3 regions of the Halobacillus sp. ABH2_015 genome follow, and region 2 is predicted to be linked to each of the others. Evidence: riboswitches for the same ligand, from Rfam matches in the RefSeq annotation. Region 2 holds a riboswitch; each other region holds the start of a gene.
What was found. A riboswitch is a leader RNA that binds a small molecule or an ion and turns the genes downstream of it on or off. The one in region 2 is predicted to bind S-adenosylmethionine.

Region 1: it holds a riboswitch for S-adenosylmethionine, as region 2 does, so the genes downstream of both, ACXAD6_RS10725 (homocysteine S-methyltransferase family protein) here and ACXAD6_RS13615 (methionine ABC transporter ATP-binding protein) in region 2, are expected to answer to the same signal.
Region 3: it holds a riboswitch for S-adenosylmethionine, as region 2 does, so the genes downstream of both, ACXAD6_RS16715 (O-acetylhomoserine aminocarboxypropyltransferase/cysteine synthase family protein) here and ACXAD6_RS13615 (methionine ABC transporter ATP-binding protein) in region 2, are expected to answer to the same signal.

What each region holds. Positions count from the first base shown of each region.
Region 1 covers NZ_JBSWUG010000002.1:2,008,532-2,015,583, reverse strand. The annotation lists gene ACXAD6_RS10740 (3-hydroxybutyrate dehydrogenase) at 1-356, shown strand, start outside; gene ACXAD6_RS10735 (DMT family transporter) at 459-1,391, opposite strand; gene ACXAD6_RS10730 (amidohydrolase) at 1,831-3,462, shown strand; gene ACXAD6_RS10725 (homocysteine S-methyltransferase family protein) at 3,523-4,572, opposite strand; SAM riboswitch class I at 4,745-4,849, opposite strand; gene ACXAD6_RS10720 (DJ-1/PfpI family protein) at 5,422-5,793, shown strand; gene ACXAD6_RS10715 (hypothetical protein) at 5,843-6,340, shown strand; gene ACXAD6_RS10710 (hypothetical protein) at 6,430-6,756, opposite strand; gene ACXAD6_RS10705 (hypothetical protein) at 6,936-7,052, shown strand, end outside.
Region 2 covers NZ_JBSWUG010000002.1:2,565,028-2,572,079, reverse strand. The annotation lists gene ACXAD6_RS13645 (acyl-CoA dehydrogenase family protein) at 1-267, shown strand, start outside; gene ACXAD6_RS13640 (arsenate reductase family protein) at 506-865, shown strand; gene gcvH (glycine cleavage system protein GcvH) at 950-1,333, shown strand; gene ACXAD6_RS13630 (toprim domain-containing protein) at 1,462-1,809, shown strand; gene ACXAD6_RS13625 (thioredoxin family protein) at 1,819-2,127, shown strand; gene ACXAD6_RS13620 (TlpA family protein disulfide reductase) at 2,260-2,679, opposite strand; SAM riboswitch class I at 2,778-2,878, shown strand; SAM riboswitch class I at 3,043-3,156, shown strand; gene ACXAD6_RS13615 (methionine ABC transporter ATP-binding protein) at 3,235-4,260, shown strand; gene ACXAD6_RS13610 (methionine ABC transporter permease) at 4,253-4,921, shown strand; gene ACXAD6_RS13605 (MetQ/NlpA family ABC transporter substrate-binding protein) at 4,945-5,787, shown strand; gene ACXAD6_RS13600 (carboxymuconolactone decarboxylase family protein) at 5,854-6,219, shown strand; gene ACXAD6_RS13595 (YuzK family famiily protein) at 6,434-6,586, shown strand; gene sufC (Fe-S cluster assembly ATPase SufC) at 6,826-7,052, shown strand, end outside.
Region 3 covers NZ_JBSWUG010000002.1:3,213,820-3,220,871, forward strand. The annotation lists gene ACXAD6_RS16695 (NAD(P)/FAD-dependent oxidoreductase) at 1-624, opposite strand, end outside; gene ACXAD6_RS16700 (hypothetical protein) at 676-1,131, opposite strand; gene ACXAD6_RS16705 (FAD-dependent monooxygenase) at 1,173-2,390, opposite strand; gene ACXAD6_RS16710 (DUF2188 domain-containing protein) at 2,511-2,708, opposite strand; SAM riboswitch class I at 2,852-2,960, shown strand; gene ACXAD6_RS16715 (O-acetylhomoserine aminocarboxypropyltransferase/cysteine synthase family protein) at 3,070-4,770, shown strand; gene metX (homoserine O-acetyltransferase MetX) at 4,794-5,849, shown strand; gene ACXAD6_RS16725 (polysaccharide deacetylase family protein) at 5,902-7,052, opposite strand, start outside.

The DNA of each region.
Region 1 (7,052 bases), 560 kb from region 2:
TTAACGGTGTCATCGGATTCTCTGGTAAAGCCGCATACAACAGTGCCAAGCACGGAGTCATCGGCTTGACGAAAGTAAGTGCCCTTGAAGGTGCAGAACATGGCATCACAGTCAACGCTGTAGCCCCTGGGTATGTAGATACACCACTTGTACGTGGTCAATTGAAGGATCTTGCCAAATCCCGTGGCGTGGAACTGGAAAAGGTGTTGGAGGAAGTTATTTATCCACTAGTTCCTCAAAAACGCCTGCTTCAAGTAGAAGAAATTGCAGACTACTCTATGTTCCTTGCCAGTGACAAGGCGAAAAGTGTAACAGGCCAAACCGTCCTTATTGATGGTGGATATACAGCTCAGTAAGTAAACGAAAATGATTGATAACATATAAAAGGAACCGTTCATTGAATAAAATGAACGGTTCCTTTTTATGTAGAAATAGACGGCTGTGAAATGAAGGGTCCATCAGCCCCGAAGCTGGTTGACGGCTGATCTTCCCGTTTCCCGGTGGGTGGCGCTGCTGTTTTTCTTTGATTCCTGTACGACGATGACAGCCGTAATGACGAGGCCGACCCCTGCGTACTGCCAAAAGGTCAACTGCTCCTGAAAGACGAGAAAACCCATGAGTGTGGCGACCACTGGTTCAATGGTAGCGATAATGGAGGCCTTGCTCGATTCTACGAAACTCAAACCTTTCGTGTATAGAATAAACGGAAGCATCGTAGATAAGAGCCCCAGTCCCAGTACATAGAGCCATGTGGATACGGTTGAAAATAAAGAAGCCTCATTCCAAAGGACGCTGAATGGTACGATAGCGATCGATGCGAATACAAACGTATAAAAGGTAACCGTCAGTGAATCATAGTGCACAAGGGCAAACTTCCCGAAAATGCTGTATAACGCATAAAAGAATCCTGATCCAAGTCCAAGAATCAGTCCATACATGGAAATGGATTGTTCCGAATGTGGAACGATGCCGACGACAAGGGCACAGCCTGTAAAGGTAATCAAAAGAGCAGAGACTTTCCGCAACGTCAATGATTCTTTGAAAATCAGCCGTGAAAGCATTGTGACAAACGCCGGAGCTGTGTAGAGAAGGATGGATGCTACAGAAATAGACGTTTCCTCAATCGCACTGAACAAGCACCAGTTAAAGAGGACGATACTGATGATCCCCGTCCCGATAAAGTATCGGCTGTCACCTGCTTTTATTTTAAAGAAACGGCGGTCTTTTGATAATAGGTAAATCCCCAGAAGCAGGCTGGCTGATAAAACCCTCAGCGACACGACTTGTGCAGGGGTGAATCCGATATTGTACAAGTAAGTGACGTAAAAACCGATGATCCCCCATAAAGCGGCACCTGTACCGATTGAAAAAAGAGCAGACTTTTGACTCATTGTGACTTCCTCCATACGATTTGATATATGGAATGCTATCAGAATATGGAAGGATTGGATAGATTCTGTTCCTTCTTTTCTAAAAAAACGGCGTCTGTATGGACGATGATGCAAAGATTGCCGAGACCTGCACAGAACGGCTGACCCGTAAGCGGATCAGCCGTTTTCCTGTATAAAGGACCCGGGTGTTTATAAAGAGGAACGGAGCAGAGTAGACGAATTATAAACATACAGGGGAGGTTTGGAAGGAGAAATGTGTGCATGATGGATGAATAGGGTGACCTAAAAGAATAGGAGCAAGGAACCCGGTGTAAAGTCTCTTTTTGGTCATTTTTTCCTCATGTTATACTATCCTCTTCATTACTTAAGGGGAAAATGGACATCAAACCATTAGAACCTTTCCCCCATGACCTAGACGATTACAAGAGGAGACATGACCATGCAGACGATATACTACGGAGGAAATATTCTTACTATGGAAGAGGAAAATACGTTTGTTGAATCGATTTTAATCGAGGATGGATGGATTAAACATAAGGGCGCACTTCAGGAAATCGAGAAGGAAGCACATCCATCAGAGGTGGAAAAAGTGGACTTGAAAGGGAAAACGTTAATGCCTTCGTTTATTGACCCCCACGGGCATATCTCTTTTGTAGGTCCGGTTTCCCGGATGGCAGATCTGAGCGGCTGCGAAAACTTTGAAGACGTCAAGCGCACGCTTCGTCAATACATAGAGCAGCAGGAAGACGAACAAGACGGAGTGATTATTGGGTTTGGCTATGACCACACGATATTGGATGAGGGACACCACCCTGCCAAGGATATCCTGAACGAGATCACAGATCGACCTCTCTTTGTTTTTCACGCTTCCGCTCACATGGGTTGTGCTAACGACGCTCTTCTGCAAATGGCAGGCGTTGATTCCGAAACGGAGGAAGTCGAAGGTGGAACCATTGGCCGGATGGCAGAAAGTATGGAACCAAACGGATATTTTGAGGAAACAAGTCTTTCATTGATTCAACCGTATCTGCAACAAGGGATGGAAATGGATGCTTTGAAGATGGTGGAAGAAGGACAGAACGTTTATATACAGAATGGGATAACAACTGTGCAGGATGGAGCCGCCTCTCAGCAGTTCGTCGAGTTGTGTAAAGCCTTAGCTGAAGAGGACCGACTGCTTATTGATGTCGTATCCTACCCTCTTATGGACACCAATCCGAATGAGATCTTTGCATCCAACCCTCTTTATGCGAAGCAATACCATAAACGCTTGAAGCTTGGTGGATACAAAATGTTCTTAGATGGCTCTCCGCAGGGGAAAACAGCCTGGCTTACGGAACCTTATGAAGGAGAGGAAACGTATAGAGGCAGTGCCTGGTACAGCGATGAGCAGGTGAAGCAGTTTACAAAACAGGCGGTTCAAGACAATGTTCAATTGTTAACTCACTGCAATGGAGATGCAGCAGCCGATCAGCTGCTGAGAAGCTATAAAGCTTCTGTAGAAGAAACGGAAGATCCGGAGAAAGATGTGCTCAGACCGGTCATGATTCACTGCCAGACCGTCCGTGATGATCAGCTGGATGAAATGAAGAAGATTGGAATGATCCCTTCTATGTTTGTTGATCATACGTATTACTGGGGAGATGTCCACTTGAAAAACCTCGGTGAAGAGCGGGGAAACCGGATCAGTCCGGCTAAATCAGCCATAAAAAAAGGTCTTCCTGTCAATTTCCATCAGGACGCTCCTGTTATCAAGCCGAATATGCTTCAAACGATCTGGAGTGCTGTGAATAGAAGAACGAGAACAGGAGTAACGATTGGAGCAGAACAGCGTACGACCGTGTATGAAGCTCTTCAAGCCGTTACGATTCATGCCGCCTATCAATATGGAGAAGAAGAGACAAAAGGAAGCCTTCATGCAGGGAAGCTAGCTGATTTGGTCATCCTTGATCAGAGCCCGTTCCAAGTAGACCCCATGCAGATCAAAGAAATACAAGTAGAAGAAACAATTAAGGAAGGGCGCACCTTATACAAAAGGGAAGAAAACCAGGGGAATCCAAATGCATTGTGAGCCTTGCCGTTTTCGTTTTAATAAAGCCGCCTGTCCAAGTAGGACAGGCGGTTTTTTTGCTTAGGCTTTCGTTTTATACGATGTTATATGATCCTGCAGCGTGTCATCGCTGCCGAATAGGAAGTGTTTCTTCATATCTGGAGAATACGTGGAGTTTACAGCTGTGCGTCCGACAGTTTCGACTACTTCACGAAGCATAGCCGGAGACGCTCCACAGCAGAGTCCCAGGTAGTTCACACCTATACCGTGAGCTTCCTTAGCCCATTCCGCCAGTTCATAGCGGTTCGTATAGAGCGGGTCGAGAGATGTTGGGAACGTTGTTTCCGTTGGAAGCGTGCAGGCACAGCCACCGTCCGGCAGGTTGAAGAAAGTAGGATGCTCCTCCGTTGTCCGGTAAGGGATTGGAAGGGCCCCAACATAACCGTCCACGGTTTTACGGATTTTCTCAACGTACTGCTGCATCGTTGCCGGACCGCGGAAACAGTTCATTCCTACAACGAGCGCCCCTTTTTCTTCTAATAAGCGGCAGGCCTCTTCGACTTCATAGCCATCCCGCAAGACGTTCTCCCCCATCAGACCGAATGTGATGACAGCAGGGAGGTCCTGCTTTTGAATTTCTTCAAGAGCAATCAGAGCTTCTTCATAGTAGTAGAAGGTTTCACCATTCACGAAATCTACACCTTCCTCTTTACACCAGCCGATCATCTCTGCAAACATGCTCCTTGTTTTCTCAACAGCTTCAGGATCATCCGGATTGAACAGGTTGGTATTGGAAACGTTCCCAGCCACAAGAGCTTCTTCCTCTGGATGCTCTTGAGCCACCTCTTTAGCCAGACGAATTGCCTGACGGTTGAGCGGTTCCAGTAATTCTTCTTTTCCAATAATTCTCATTTTTTCGCGGTGACCGTTATACGTGAATGCTAACACAACGTCGGAGCCCGCAAGCATATAGTCTCGATAAGTCTGTTTGAGTGCCTCCGGGTTATCCAGCGCTACTTCCGGTACGAAGGATCCAGCTTGTAAATAGCCGCGGCGCTCCAATTCAAACAAGTAACCTTCTCCACAAATGACGGGTCCATCCTGTAACCTCTGCTCTAATGATCGTTTCATTTCACAACAACCTTTCCATTTGGTATTGAATAAATATATTAGAAAGCTCATCCTTCTAAAGGAATATGCTGACTCACAGATTCTGATGGAGCTCTTTTTAACAGAAGAAGTGGTGTATATTTCCATTAAAAAAAGACCTCCTTTGATAAGGGGCCTTCCATTTTTCTAGGACTCCTTATCTTCAAGGCAGTAAAGCTGCCTTCTGGATTTAGCACCGTGCCAATGGCTGGTTGCTGAGGTATCAAAGGGCCAGTCCCTACACCTCTCTGGATAAGTTCGTATGTAATTTTTAAAGCAGCTGATCCGTTTGATCAACGCTTATCCTTTCGCTTGCGTTATACATTACAGGAAAATATAGTGAGAATCAATAGAATTTTCGGAAAAAATCCACCGGTATTTAAAAAACGAAGAGAAGAAGGATGCGCCGTTACGACGATAATGGGAAAATGAACGTAGATTTATAGGTGGAGGGGGTCTCTTCATTATGAAACTTTATACAAGGCATTTCGTAGTCCATTATAGAAGGCTTGTGTTCTGTCTTAACCGGAATGGTTTTTCTGTCTTAGGGATTGTGCCGGGAAGTGCGTAAAAAATGGAGGGAACGTTTATGTCTATGCTTTAGATACCTTGGCAGACTGGAAACTTGGCTAAATAACCGCTGAGTTGAACTCGGGGCACTACTTTAAAAGAAGACGGGAAGATGTTTCACTTCAGGTGGCAGGGGCAGGAAAAGAAACAATTACGACAAAAGGAGGGATGAGGATTACACCTGATATAACAACGGATGAGATCCTCCTTTCCCCTTCGACCGTTTTGCTGCTGCCCGGAGCAGATACGTGGAACTGATGTATCCATCAACCCATCATACATAAAGCAGCAAAGCTTCTGGACTGTGGGACGACGTTTGCTGCCATTTGTGGGGCCACACCGATGCTTGCTGAAGCCGGTTTGTTGAACATTCGTTTCCATAACAGCAACAGTCTTGAATATCTTTATATGGTCCGTCCGAACTATGATGGGGAGGCGTATTACAAGGACATAAAGGCCGTAGCGGATCAGAACCTTATAACAGCCAGCTCTGCAGGAGCCCTTTTATTTGCGAATCTTATACTTAAGCACTTGGACGTTTTTTCGGAAAGAACCCTGGAAGCGTGGTATACGTACTTCAACACAGGTGATCCCCGGTACTTTTACATATTGATGGAAACCTTAGAGAAATAGATTCAATAGAAGATGAAAGTGATGTCTCAAGGTGGGAGAGGAGGAGAGCATGTACAAAGCAATCCATTTTCTATTCATCATTCTTATCTTTATTGTGTATCATGTCGTATCATTCGGAGATACTCCCGCTCCTTTTGGGGTAGGCGTCAAAGAGTTGGGAGATCAGACAACGAGGGTCGAAGAATATAATTGGAGAGGAAGCACCGTTCATCAAACTGTTATAAGCTGGAAGTCGCTGGAGGACAAGCCGGAAGAACTGACGTATCTCTGGGTGAATGAAAAACAATTAAGACAAATGTATGCGGCCTTCCTTTCTTATGTCCTGCTATTGTTCTATTTCCCTCTATCTAAACTTATAAGATTGAAATCCAGCATCAAAGAGAAGGATACGAGTCTGAATCCTTTTTGGAAGGGAGTTTTATTTATACTGGGTACAGGCGTCTACACAGCCGTATTGATCACCGGCATTGTGCAATACCAAGAGCTGTTGGATGAAACCACTCGCTTACTAGCTGAACTGGAGCCACTAATGCATCAGGATGAGTGAAGACATTTCAGATTACATCACGAAAAAAAAGGGAGCACGATAAAAGTGGCTCCCTTTTCTTTGTTCAATGAGAGGGTCGATCTATACGTTTACTCTGTCACCCTGGTGACCTTGCTGATCTGCATAGGTTCCTCCTGCAGCGGAAGGCCTTTTTCGACACTCCCTACATCACATAGTGGAATGAAACTGGTTGTCCCAGGTACAAGTAGATCATCGATTTCAAGAACATAGTCTTCCAGTCCTCGATACCTGCCGACAAAAATGCCTGCTCCTTCTTCTACGAAGAAAGTGATGCCAATCGTATCTCCGCAGCGGAAACGGCTGGAGATGACATTAGCTAGTCCAGTAACACAGCAGCTGCAGGTGATTACATCCACATCGGGATGAGAATCCTTTTTACACGGTTTATGATCCATACCATACACCTCCTGAATATCAAGATAGTACATTCTATGACAGGATATGAACTATGGTATAGATGAATATCACAGTCGCTGAAAAGATAGAGAAGCAGATGGGTTTTCTATTATTTTTACTAAGGCAGCCGGAATAATACAGACCGAATTATACATGTAGGTAAAGCATTCCCCATTCGATGATGAAACGTAAACCTCGTTCTTTGCTGAAGTTACCCATGGTCGAAGTTCATTTCGTTTTCAATTCGGCTTTTGTTGATGAATCGTATAAGGCCATAACCCCCTCAGAATCCACA
Region 2 (7,052 bases):
CTGCTTCGTACGGAGAAAGCCATCCATCGTTCTGGTGAAGAAAAGAATAAGCAGAAGCTCCTCTACACGCAGGTGTATGTACAGGAAGCCTTTAACAGAATCGAGGCCCATGCGAAAGAAACGTTGATTGCGTCTCAAACCGGCGACTCCCTGCGTATGATGCTTGGTGCTCTTCGTAAACTGACACGTCATACACCGACGAACGTCATTCCGAAGAAGCGGGAAATTGCCCAGGGATTAATTGAGTCCGAAAGATATTACGTATAAATCAGTGACCAGCCCGCACTTGAAAGTGCGGGCTTTTGGCATGTAGAGAGGAAGGGATCCTCTCCTCACAGGGACATTCAATTTTCCCGGGAAAAAGTGTTTTTGGAGGCATTTGAATAAAGAGAAGGAAGGATGTAAAAGAATGAAAAAGGAATTGGAGGGAAAAGTAATTTTCAATGAAAAGATTGTCTCCATTGTGATAAAATAAGACGTAACAAGTTGGAAGGAGGAGGAGCATATGCCTGTTACCTTCTACTGGTACCCAAACTGCGGTACTTGTAAAAAAGCGAAAAAATGGCTGGATGATGAAGGGGTTCCTTACGAATCTGTACATATTGTTGAACATCCCCCTTCACAGGAAGAGTTGAAGGACCTCACGGCCAGGAGTGAACGACCGGTTAAGAAATTTTTCAACACCAGTGGGAAGAAGTATCGGGAGTTAAACCTGAAGGAAAAGCTGAAAGATGCAGATGAAGAAGAAATGCTGCGCCTGCTCGCTTCAGACGGGATGCTCATCAAACGGCCCATCGTCACTGATGGAACAAATGTCACTGTTGGTTTCAAAGCCGATGAATTTGAAAACGTCTGGGGCCGATGAGCAGAACATTGGAAATAAAAGCAGAAGGCTTTTATGTTTATAACTGTCATTAAACAAAAACAAGAACTGTGGAGGTAATCGAATATGAGCTTACCAAAAGATCTACGTTATTCTCAGGAACACGAATGGGTGAAAGAAGAAGGAGAAAAAGTCAGAGTCGGAATCACGGATTTTGCTCAATCTGAACTTGGCGACATCGTTTTTGTTGAGCTTCCTGAAGTGGGAGAAGAACTAAAAACAGACGAGCCTTTCGGAAGTGTGGAATCTGTAAAAACCGTTTCCGAATTATATGCACCGATCAGCGGTAAAGTTGTAGAAGTGAATGAAGATTTGGAAGACAGCCCTGAGTTTGTGAATGAGTCTCCTTATGATAAAGCCTGGATGGTTGTTGTTGAACCAAGCGATTCTTCAGAAGTTGAGCAGCTGATGTCTTCTGAAGAATATGAAGCGATGATTGATGAAGATTAATCAAAACAAGTAAGCCCGTTGTACAGGCAGGACTGATGATTCCTTGTCTGACATGATCGTGCTTGATCTTAATCATGTTCAGACCATGCCATATGGCATGGTCTGTTTCTATATAGTAGGTGATGAAGATGGATGGAGAACGGATTTTGATTGTTGAAGGGATTACAGATAAGAAGAAATTGAACAAAGTACTGGATGAGAAAATCGAAATCATCTGTACCCATGGGACGCTCGGTATTGAGCGAATGGAAGAAATGATCTTTGAACATAACCTGGATGAACGATCGGTCTATATCCTTGTGGATGAAGATGATTCCGGTTTTAAACTACGGAAGATGCTGACAGAGGAACTTCCGCACGCAGAGCATATTTATATTGATAAAGCCTTTAGAGAAGTGGCGGCTACTCCCGAGCCGGAACTCGCCCGTGCCCTGTTAAGCCGTCATTTCAGCGTGAAGTCGATGTATTTAATTTAGGAGGAAGCTTTGCAGAATTTAATACAAAATGAGGCAGCCTGGGTGCTGTCCTCGGATGAAAAAACGATGACATTTATTCACAGCCCTTTTTGCGGGACGTGCCACCTTGCCCGCAAGATGCTGATAACTTTGGAAGAGATGTATAAAAAAACACTATTCTCGGAAATGAACGCCTCTCTGCATCCTGCATTGATGGAACAATATCGAGTGGAAAGTGTTCCATGCCTCTTGATTACCCATAAAGGAGAAGTTCTTGAAAAGGTCTATGCTTTTCAATCCGTCCCACACATGTATGAAAAGATCATTCCCTATCTATAACCCGCCTTTATTCCCCGGGAAATGACAAGATAAAAACGGTAAAAAACCCGTCCTGCATAGGCAGGGCGGGTTTTATTCATCGGCCGTATGACCAGTGATAAGCGGGTGGTAGGCCTTCCGCTGTTTTGATGATTAAACAATTTCCCCCAGGGACTGGACGATATCGAGAAAGGAAGCTTTATCACCGAACGATTCGTGGACCCTGCCTTCCTGATCTATGATAATAGTGGAAGGGACGCCCTTGCAGCCGAACGTATCGTATAAGCTTCGCCAATCATCAATCAAGGTAGGCTGGTTAAGAAATTTTTCAGCATATTCCTTTCCGGCATCAGGGCTGCGTTCACGACCGGGAACGTTAATCGTAACCAGCTCCACTTTTTCTTTGTCCATCGTTTCAAAGAGCTGCTCTTTTTTAGGTAAGTCTCTCCCGCAGTCAGGACACCAGGATGCCCAGAAAGTCAGGACGATCACCTTTCCGAAATGGTCGCTCAGACGATAGGTGGAGGGCTGATTTATATAAGAAAGCTCAAATTGAGGAGCACGTTCCTTCATGATTTCATCTCCTTACTGTAAAAATATACCTGATTATTATCTTTGACGTCCGTATAGACTCCATGCTAACATAACATATAATTTCACAGCGACATCATAACTTATCCAGAGTGGTGGAGGGACTGGCCCTTTGAAACCCGGCAACCGGCAAAAGCACGGTGCTAAATCCTGCGGAGCGTAAAGCTTTGATAGATGAGATCCACTAAAGTCTCTTCTATTTTAGGAGAGACTTTTTTGCATATCCAGATGTTCTTCTTTTCTGAAAAGTAGCTCATTTATGTTGACACGCTGGTGGCAGAGTGCTAAAATCCACTTTGTAGTTATGAAATGAATTAAAGCAGTAATAATTTAATAAGCTAAAATCTCTTATCCAGAGTGGCGGAGGGACTGGCCCTACGATGCCCGGCAACCAGCAGGTGTAACCGACCTGTCAAGGTGCCAAATCCTGCAGAGCATAACAGCTCTGACAGATGAGAGAACAGAAGATACATTGTTATTGAAACGCCATTCTGTTCTCGAACAGAATGGCGTTTTTTGAATGGGAGGGAACACATCATGATTACAATCAAGGATCTTTCTAAAGTTTTTCAAACGAAGGATCGGGAAGTGAAAGCTGTTGATGGCTTAAGCCTTACAATAAATAAAGGGGAAATCTACGGTGTCATTGGTTATAGTGGAGCGGGTAAAAGTACTTTTATCCGGCTGTTGAACCGACTGGAGGATCCAACAGAGGGCAGCATCCACGTCGGTGATCAGGATTTAACGGGCCTCAGTAAGAATAAACTGCGTATCGCCCGCCAGGATATCGGAATGATTTTTCAGCACTTCAACCTGCTTTGGTCCAGAACGGTTTATGATAACATCGCTTTTCCGTTGGAAATTGCCGGTGTACCAAAGGAAGAACGGAGCAAAAGAGTGAACGAACTGATCGATCTGGTCGGTTTATCCGGCAGAGGAAACTCCTACCCATCCCAGTTGAGTGGTGGACAGAAACAGCGTGTAGGAATTGCCAGGGCGCTGGCCAACAACCCGAAAGTCCTCCTTTGTGATGAAGCGACATCCGCTCTGGATCCGGAAACGACAGACTCCATATTGGATCTTCTTGTAGACATCAATGAAAAACTCGGACTGACCATAGTTTTGATTACTCACGAAATGCATGTCATTCGTAAGATCTGTCATCAGGTGGCAGTCATGGAGCAGGGGAAAATCGTTGAAAAGGGAGATGTTCTGGACGTATTTCTTCATCCAGATCAGCCAGTGACGAAGAAATTCGTCGATCAGGTGATGGGTGATCAGGAAAAAGAGCACTCTCTGAAATTGATCAAAGATAAGTACCAGTCCGGAAAAATTGTCCGGCTGCATTTTGTAGGAGAGAGTACCAACCAAGCGCTGATCAGTGAGGTCTCCAGGAAGTTCGTCCTGGATGTGAATATTCTTCACGGGAAGATCACGCAGACGCAAAAAGGAGCTTACGGAACGATGTTTGTTCAGTTTGAAGGAGACGATGAGGAAGCAGCCCGGGCAATCGAATATATACGCTCGACTTCTGTGGAAGTGGAGGTGAACCCGGATGCTTAATGGATTACTGCCAAACGTACGCATGGAAGACATGATTACAGCAACAAATGAAACGTTGTATATGACTCTGATTTCCGTAGCCGGCACATTTATCCTCGGGATTCTGCTCGGCCTGCTGCTTTATTTATCTGGTCCGGGAGGGCTCTGGCAGAACAAAGTGGTCAATGCAGTGACAGCTTCTGTCGTAAACATTTTCCGTGCCATTCCTTTTATTATATTGATCCTGCTTCTGTTCCCGTTTACAGACTTCTTGATTGGAACGATCCGCGGTCCGAACGCAGCCCTTCCGGCGTTAATTATCGGAGGAGCTCCGTTTTACGCGAGACTTGTTGAGATTGCATTGAAGGAAGTGGAAAAAGGTGTCGTAGAGGCAGCGAAGGCGATGGGGGCTAAATCATCAACGATCATCTTCAAAGTCCTGCTGCCTGAATCCATGCCTGCCCTTATTTCAGGAATTACGGTGACCGCCATTGCACTGATTGGTTATACCGCCGTGGCGGGTGCGATTGGTGCCGGTGGTCTTGGAGACTTTGCTTATTTCTACGGTTTCCAGCGTAGTAATTTTGATGTGGTCTTCATTTGCACGGTGCTTATCATTATTATTGTGTTTATTTTCCAATTCATCGGTGATTATGCTTCCCGTAAATTGGACAAAAGATAAAAAACAAAAGGGAGAGATTATTCATGAAAAAAATCTGGACAACAGCGGTTGCGCTGTTATTCGTTCTTGTTCTTGCCGCCTGCGGTTCTTCTGAGGAAGATTCCTCCAGCGGTGAAGGAAATACGGAAATTACAGTAGGAGCAACAAGTGTTCCTCACGCTGAAGTTCTTGAAGAAGCAAAGCCGCTTCTTGAAGAAGAAGGGATCACGTTAAATATCGAGGAATACCAGGATTACATCCTTCCAAACCAGGATTTGGCCGAAGGACGTATTGATGCAAACTATTTCCAGACGATTCCTTATATGGAACTTCAAGAGCAGGATAATGATGATTACGATTTTGCCAATCTCGGCGGGATTCACATTGAGCCGATCGGTGTGTACTCCCAAAAGTATGACAACCTTGAAGACGTAGAAGAAGGTACCGAGTTCGTCATGAGCCGTTCTGTATCCACCCACGGCCGTGTATTGACACTTCTTGAAAAAGAAGGGTTGATCAAACTGGATGAGAGTGTAGAAAAAGTGGATGCCACGGTCAATGATATTGTCGAGAACCCTAAAAACCTTCAGTTTGATACCGGCGTGGACGCAGCCGGCCTTCCTGAAGTGTACAACAAAGAGGAAGAAGTCCTTGTAGCGATTAACACGAACTACGCGATTGAAGCGGACCTTGTACCAAAAGATGATGCGATCATCCTTGAAGGGACAAACTCCCCTTATGTGAACGTCATCGCTGCTCAAAGCAAAGACGAGGACAACGAGGCACTGAACACGCTAGTGGAAGTCCTTCGTTCTGAAGACATTCAAACTTTTATTGAAGAGGAATACGAAGGAGCAGTTATCCCTGTTTCCGACGATTCTGAATAACGGATAAAATAAGTGACTGCGGTTTATACTAACCGCAGTCACTTATTATTTATGGGAGGTTTTAACATGCAGGATCAGAATATGACGTGGACGCAGACATATTTACATGATTATAAAGAAGGAATGGGTGTCTTTGCGGAACACATGCCTGAAGTCGCCCACCAGTTCAGTCAATTTTCCCAGGAATGTTTTAAAGCCGGAGAGCTTTCACAAAAAGACAAGCAGCTGATGGCTCTCGGAATCAGTATCGTGGCCCAGGATGAATACTGTATGATCTACCACACCAAAGGCTGTGTCGATCAGGGAGCTTCGGAAAGAGAGATCATGGAAGCTTGTGGAGTCGCCGCAGCTTTTGGAGGCGGAGCAGCTCTCAGTCAAGCTGTTACCCTTGTCCAGGACGCCTACAGTGATTTAACGAACAACGTTAACTAATTGAATTATTAGAAAATTAAAGAAAAACAAATGTATTAAATGGAAATGCAATTATTAAACGCTTACATCGGTCCGCGGGTCCGCATATGAATGAAAATGCGGTTTCAGAAGATTTTATACAGGGTAAAGGTTTGTGGTAACCTAAATTGTGTAAATAATCTGAAAGGGTTGATTCGTTATTAATGACCATCTGCAGTTGAATTTCACCGCTGAAATGGAAAAGGCAATGCATCAGGCTCACAATACGAGTTATGCGGAGTACAGCCGTAGACTGGACACTCGGCTGGAAGTAGAACAAAAGCGTCAGCGTGAATTCGAACAAACTCAGAAAATGCATGCCCAGGTGGACCGTCAATTGCATAGATAATGTTTAGGAACGAATCAATCAGGTGGCTTTAGTCACCTGATTTTTTCATGTTATACTAATGTAGGAAAGTGAGAATGAACATGTATCAATGTCCAGGTTTCCCTCTCCTTTTACCAGTGGGAAAAAGTTGATTACAAATAAAAAATGATTTAAGATTATAATGAGAATAAATTGAGAATGAATGTTTGTTTTCAGTCTGACTGGACATTCGATAATAATAGATACTGGAGGTATACATTATGGCAGGATCAACATTAGAAATTAAAGATCTTCACGTAGAGATTGAAGGTCAGGAAATCCTTAAAGGTGTAAACTTAACAATCAACGGCGGTGAATTCCACGCAGTTATGGGACCAAACGGAACAGGTAAGTCCACGTTGTCCTCTGCAATCATGGGTCATCCGAAGTATGAAGTAACCAAAGGTGAAATCATCCTTGATGGTGAAAACGTACTGGAGATGGAAGT
Region 3 (7,052 bases), 650 kb from region 2:
GACAATCCGTTCCACACCTTCAGGAAGGTCTTGATCCAAATGGCCGTGCTCAGGAAGTTCTGTAGGCTTGTTGAATTCAAACAATCCCACATACGTTGGCTCAAACAGGATCCCTTTCAATTGTTTTCTCACAGGTTCAGGCATGCTCATGGTACTGTTTCTGAAGAGCTCCAGAACCTGGGGCACAGGCATCGTCAAATACAGACTGTCCGTCTGCCATTCAGAACCGTCTGCACTGTAGACCCTGTATCCCCCGTCATTTTCTAATAATTTCTCGATCTTTGTTTCCAATAAAGTGGGGATACCCTCAGCAAGCTGCTTGGCAAAAGCATTCATTCCGTCTACAGCCGTGTACCGCGGGTGGTCGTCACCGAACCATTCCTTTACCCATCCGGCCTCCACCCAGTGCTGGACTTCTTCTTCAAGTTCTTCTGTACGGACCGTGAAAAACTGGGCCCCGTGGTCCGCTCTGCCGCCCGCAATCCGGCGGGTGGCGAGGCGTCCCCCGACACTTTTCCCTTTATCGACAAGCATGATATTTGTACGTCCCTGCTTCATCAAACGGCGCGCGGCTGTTATTCCTGCAAGGCCTGCACCGATAATCGTCACTTCATAATGTTCCATCCTTGACCCTCCCCTTCTCTTGGGCTTCCTTTGCAGAAAACCCCATTCATCCTATATTTTTTCGACTTCAAGAACTTCATCAAGAATCGGATAAACCGCCTCGACTCCTTCTTCTGCCACCAAACAGGCGACACCGAGAGGCGTTTCCCAGAAAGTCTCAGGAATGGCCGGATTCTTCAAGCCGGCCGGCTGATACAACGAACGGTAAATCCGGTTCAAGTGATCCCTCGTTTCTTCTGCTTCCCTCGGTTTTTCTCCACGGGCGACCAAAAAGACCCAGCGCATCGACTGAAAAAGATTATCGCCCGGCATAAACGTGTATTCTTTAAAAAACTTCAATTGTTTTTCAGCTTTTTCTGTCAGACCTGTTTCCACAGCAAGATCGTCAAGATGGCCATGCAGATGGCGGTACACCATTTGGAAGATTCTTCTTTTTTCGTCCTGCATCACTTTATCTGTATAAATTTCCTGCAGCTTTTCGAAAGCTGATGTTTTCGACCATTCCATCTTCTCATCACCTCTCTTAACCATTTCGCCTTCAAAGGAAGTTAATCCTTCCTGAAACCGAAGGAGGAAGCTTCCCCTTCCACCGATTGATAAAAAAGAGGGAAATCCTTGGTGTCTTCTTTCAAATGCCGTCCCATATGAGGCATCAGCTTATTCCACGCCATAGGGTTGGCGGCGATGGTTTGAAACAATGCCATTTCGTTGTCTGTCCACTTCCGGAGCGATTGAATATAATCCAATGTCAGCTGAAATCCCGGCAGCAGCTGTTCATCCCTTCGACTCTGAAAACGATCCAGGGCTGTTTTCCAATCCACCCCTTCATCCATCTGCTGAAAAGCATCGGCCAGCAGAAAGGACTGTAGAAACGCATCATTGATTCCAAGCCCCGTACTTGGATCTTTACTGTGACCAGCATCTCCAAGGAGGACCCAGCCCTCTCCATAAGCATTCCTGAAAAAGTTCGGCATTCCGGGGGTTCCGATAATCTTTCCCTGCAGAACTGCCCCTTCCATCCTTTTCTTCATTCCGTAAAATTGATTAAACGTTTGTTCAAATGTATCCTGCGGCGCTTTCATCATGTCCGTAAATTCCCCAGGGTGGATTTCAATACCGAGACAATCCCGGTTTTCCTCCATTGGAAATACAAAGCCGATTCGTCCTTCATGCAGGAAAATCTCCGTTACAGGTTCGCTTAACGGCTCCACGCCTGTGTAATAACCGTATAAGACCGGACGGAGAGGCTTCGTTTCCCGATACTTCTCTGCTTCCGTCCAGGCAGCGATGTTCGAGTTCTTTCCATCCGCTCCGGCCACCCACGCTGCACAGGCCTCCCACGCTTCCCCTTCTGTTTCAAGGTGAAGCCCGGCAACGCGCCCGTCCTCCCTGATCAAACCTCTTGCTGACGTACGCGGCATAAAAGTGACGGAACTCAACGCCTCGGCCTGCTCGATCAGAAGAGGGTCCAGGACATCTCGTTTAGGTATAATCGTATAATCCGCTCTCGGTCCTTCTATAAAACTTTGGCCGATATACGTCCGCATCCGGCTCACTTTTCTCAAACCGGTCTTCTCCAGTTTATGAAGGATGCCCAGTTCCTCAAGGAAGCGGGTATGGGACATAAAGTGAGTAGACAGTGTGTCACTCGGAAACGCGGCTTTATCGATCAACAGGACACGCTTCCCCATTTTCCCGAGCAGGACAGCCAGACTTGCCCCAGCTGCCCGGGCTCCTGTAATGATCACGTCATATGTATGATTCATTCCGGTCCTTCCTTTCTTTCTCAACCTGTGTCCCATCATAATCGGTTTCACGCAAAAAAACTACAGCCACAGGAAAACAAGCATAGGAAGCCATAAAAAAATCCCCTGGACGGGGATTTTTTAAAAGGTACGCTCTTCTTCAACTTCGTGATTCTGGTCAAGGATGTACAAGCGGCTCGGTTTGTTCTGTTTCGCGATTTCTTCCGCTTTTTCTACAGCTGTATCACGCTCATCAAATAAATCTGTCGGAGCTACGTCCTCAATTTTTACGAACCATCCGGTTACATCTTTATTTGGTACTACACTATATTCCTTCATGAAAACATCTCCTTCAACATAGACTTAATTATCCATTCCCGCCCTATTATAGATTTAAACACCCTTGTTTCAAGCTGGGAATTGACAAGAGAGCTGGACCCCTTTATAATTTCAAACAAGTCAGATAAATTAAATATTGAAAACTCTTATCGTGAGCGGCAGAGGGACTAGGCCCTGAGACGCCCGGCAACCTTCAAGGAAAACTTGAAAAGGTGCTACATCCTACAGATCAGATGATCTGAAAGATAAGGGGAGGTAAGCATACATAAAAGCCCTCTTCTTACTTACAGAAGAGGGTTTTTCTTTTTCCCTCTACACCGAGGATCAGGATGTCCTGGAAATCATAAGGAGGAATGAAACAATGACCAATTCAAATCATGTATACGGTGATGAAACACAGCTGCTTCACGGTGGACAGGAAGCTGATCCAGCAACAGGATCGCGTGCTGTTCCCATCTATCAGACAACGTCATATGTATTTAATGATACCGATCATGCCCAGAACCTATTCGCCCTGGCCGAACCAGGGAACATCTATTCCAGAATCACAAACCCGACGGTCGATGTATTTGAGCAGCGTGTTGCCCTTCTGGAAGACGGTGCCGCTGCTGTCGCTACAGCTTCCGGGATGGCGGCAATCACGATGGCCGTCCTGAACGTTGCCGGAGCCGGAGATACCATCCTCACTTCCTCCAACTTGTACGGAGGTACGTATAACTTATTCGTCCACACCCTTCCCCGCTATGGTGTGAACGTTGTTTTCGTAGATGGGAACGATCCTAATGCCTTTGAGGAAGCTGTTACACCTGAAACGAAAGCGATTTTTGCTGAAACCATCGGGAACCCAAGCCTGAATGTGCTGGACTTTGAAGCGGTAGCGGATATTGCCCACGCCCATCACATTCCCTTGATTGTCGACAACACCTTCGCCACCCCTTATGTATGCAAACCGATCGCCTGGGGAGCCGATATCGTTGTCCACTCCGCAACGAAGTGGATCGGGGGCCATGGTACAGCTATCGGCGGTATTGTCGTAGACAGCGGGCGTTTTGACTGGAATCACGAAAAATTCCCGGGTTTTACTGAGCCTGATGAAAGCTACAACGGCATCCGCTTCGGTATTGATGCTGGACCTGCCGGCTATGCGGTTAAGCTCCGTGTTCAGATTTTGAGAGATATCGGCGCCTGCCTGAGCCCCCAGAACGCCTTCCTGCTCCTGCAGGGACTTGAAACGCTTCACCTGAGAATCGAAAAGCATGCAGAACAGGCCTATGAGATTGCTGCATACCTGCAGAATCATGAAGGGGTGGATTGGGTGAATTACCCTGGACTGCAGGATCACCCTACTCATGACCTTGCCCGAAAGTATTTGAAAGGCGGAGCCGGATCCATGGTTGTCTTCGGAATCAAAGGGGGACGCGAAGCCGGTCGTAAATTGATCGATCACTCCACACTCTGGTCCCACGTAGCTAATGTGGGTGATGCGAAATCATTGATCATCCATCCGGCATCCACCACCCATCAGCAGTTGAATGAGGAGAACTTGAAAAAGTCCGGTGTTTCCGAAGAACTTGTCCGCTTGTCGGTTGGTCTGGAATCTGTGACTGATCTTATACAGGACTTGGATCAAGCCATAGAAAAGGCCAATGGATACAGCCGCCCTTATAAGGAACAGCCTCATCCAGCGGAGACCGTTCTCCGTTCCTCTCTCGACCGGTCCAATGGGAACATCCGCCGGAAAACGATCGGCGTCATTCCTGATCAGCCGGGAGGCCTGCAGGAGGAAGCCTCCAAGTTGGAGCGGTTCGGTTTTGATGTGACTACTTTTTCAAAGGTGGAAGACATTCTGGAACAGAACGATCCAGCTTTCGATATTCTTTACTTTGAAACCCTTGGAGAAAACCAAACGGATCTGGCCCAGTCGGCGAATCCATCGGTCATCTGGTCCAAAACTGCTTCTTCCCTGAAAAATGAACAAATCCTATCCGGTGCGAGCCTTTACGAGACGATCGTTTCGATCCGCTCAGGACACCACTTATCTCAAACACTCGTCACTGTATAATGGCCAGAAAGGAGAATGAAAGCATGTCTTTAAAAAACCCCGCCAGCCAGACAGCAGCTTTGGAAACGATTGAACTGGGACCCTTCCATTTCGAATCCGGCGGACGGCTGGAATCTGTCGAACTGGCTTACGAACGCACCGGCCCGTCTCATGCTCCCGTCATTGTCGTCTGCCACGCTTTAACCGGGAACCAGGCAGCTGTGGGTACGGAAGAGCAGCCCGGCTGGTGGGCAGGATTAATCGGGGAGGGGGAGCCAATCGACACCTCCCTGTTCCAAGTGATTACTTTCAATGTTCTGGGAGGTTGTCACGGGTCTACAGGTCCCGCCAGTATGAATCCGGATACAGGCAGACCATTCCGTCAGCATTTCCCTAAAGTGACCATCCGGGATATGGTCCGTGCCCAGTATGAGGCTTTAAAAAAGATGGGCATTCATCAGGTCAAAGCTGTTGCGGGAGGATCGCTTGGAGGTATGCAGGCGTATGAGTGGGGGCTCCTCTACCCTGACTTTATGGAGAAGCTGCTGATTATGGCTGCCACCCCCTACTTAAGTGATTACGGCATCGCCTTCAATCATATCGGGGCGAAAGCCATTAAAAACGATCCTTTTTTCCAAGACGGGAACTACACGACGAATGAGTCCCTGCAGGGGTTTGAAATTGCGCGGATGACCGGCATGGTGACTTACAGAAGCCCTGCTCTTTTTGAAAAAAGGTTTGACCGGTCCAATGGAGGAGACACTTATGAAATTCAGTCCTACCTGGATTATCAGGGAGATAAAATCAAAGAACGGTTTGACGCGAACAGCTACTTGTACCTGCTTGATGCAATGAATAACCATGACATCGGGAGAAACCGGGGAGGATGGAAAGCGGCCGCCGCTCAGTATAAAGCAGACTTGATCACGTTCAGTTTTGAACACGACCTGCTGTATCCAGAAGAGCTGATTTCCGCTTTTTCATCGGCGGCACCGAAGGCCGTCCACAGGCATATCCCTACGGATTATGGTCACGACGGCTTTCTCGTTGAATTCGAACAATGGGGCCGTTTCATCAAAGATGAGCTGAATGAGGACTAGAAAACATAAAAAAGACGGGTAGACGAACACGATGTTCATCTACCCGTCTTTTTTATGATGGAAGATCACTGACTTTCACAAATTGAAACCCTTGGGAAGTTAACTGTTCCAGCACAAGCTCTACGACTTCAGGGGTCCGGCTCTCTAATTCATGGAGAAGAATCACTGAACCATCCTCTGCCTGTGAAATAATCTCTTCCGCTATTTCCTCCGGCTCCTGTTCGCTCCACTCTTCGGAATAGAGCGTCCATGGAACCGTATTCCAATCGCCTTTATAAGCCTTTGGAGGATTCTCGCCAAACGGCAGTCTCAATCCAGCCGTTTCTACTCCCGCGGCCTGCTTGATCACGTCCTGGGCAGCGAGGATCTGCTCATCCACCTCTTCCGGATTTAACCGGGCGAGGCGGGGATGATCCCACGTATGATTTCCGATTTCATGACCCTGCTCAGCCACCATCCGGGCCGTTTCCGGGTAATAGGACACCCGTTTTCCGATCATGAAAAACGAGCCTTTGGCGTCATACTTCTCCAGAAGGTTGAGAATATCCACTGTCCATGTTGGATGAGGACCGTCATCAAAAGTGAGAGCAGCTCTCTTTTCTCCGGTTTCCACCCCAAGGTCATCCGTTGAAACAGCCTCCACGGGGCTTTGCTCCTGCTCTGAAGAAGATGTTTCCGATGCGTCGGAAGCGGATTCCAAAGCTTCTACAAATTCTTTCCGAATGAGATCCTGCCCTTCTTCAAGTTCGACCAGTACATATCCCAATGTGCCGTCCTCCGCCTGAAGATAGACCCTCACCCCTTCTTTGGTAAGGGCCACATCTTCAAATGTTCCCTTATTCACGTGAAGAGGTAGATGGTAATGGGTGGCGACTTCCTCTTCCTTCATTGCTTCTTCTGTCAATGCAGCCAGTTCATCAAGCACTTCCGGATCATTCTTGAGCAGCTCGTCCAGCTCAAGCCTGCGTCCGTCCTTCTTATCAAAATTCATGACGGTCTGGTTTTGGATAACCTCGTTTCCGCCTACATCCATCGTTTCTATGAAGCGGACTACGAAGAAACGGTGATCCTGATAGAGCATCTCAAAGTCCACGTGAAGCTCATGGGATTCAGAAGCCTCCACGGATTGTTTATTCTGATAGCTGGCCTGTTTAAAGTCGGCCTTCTGTTGATTGACGTAATCAACAATCGTCTGATTCAATT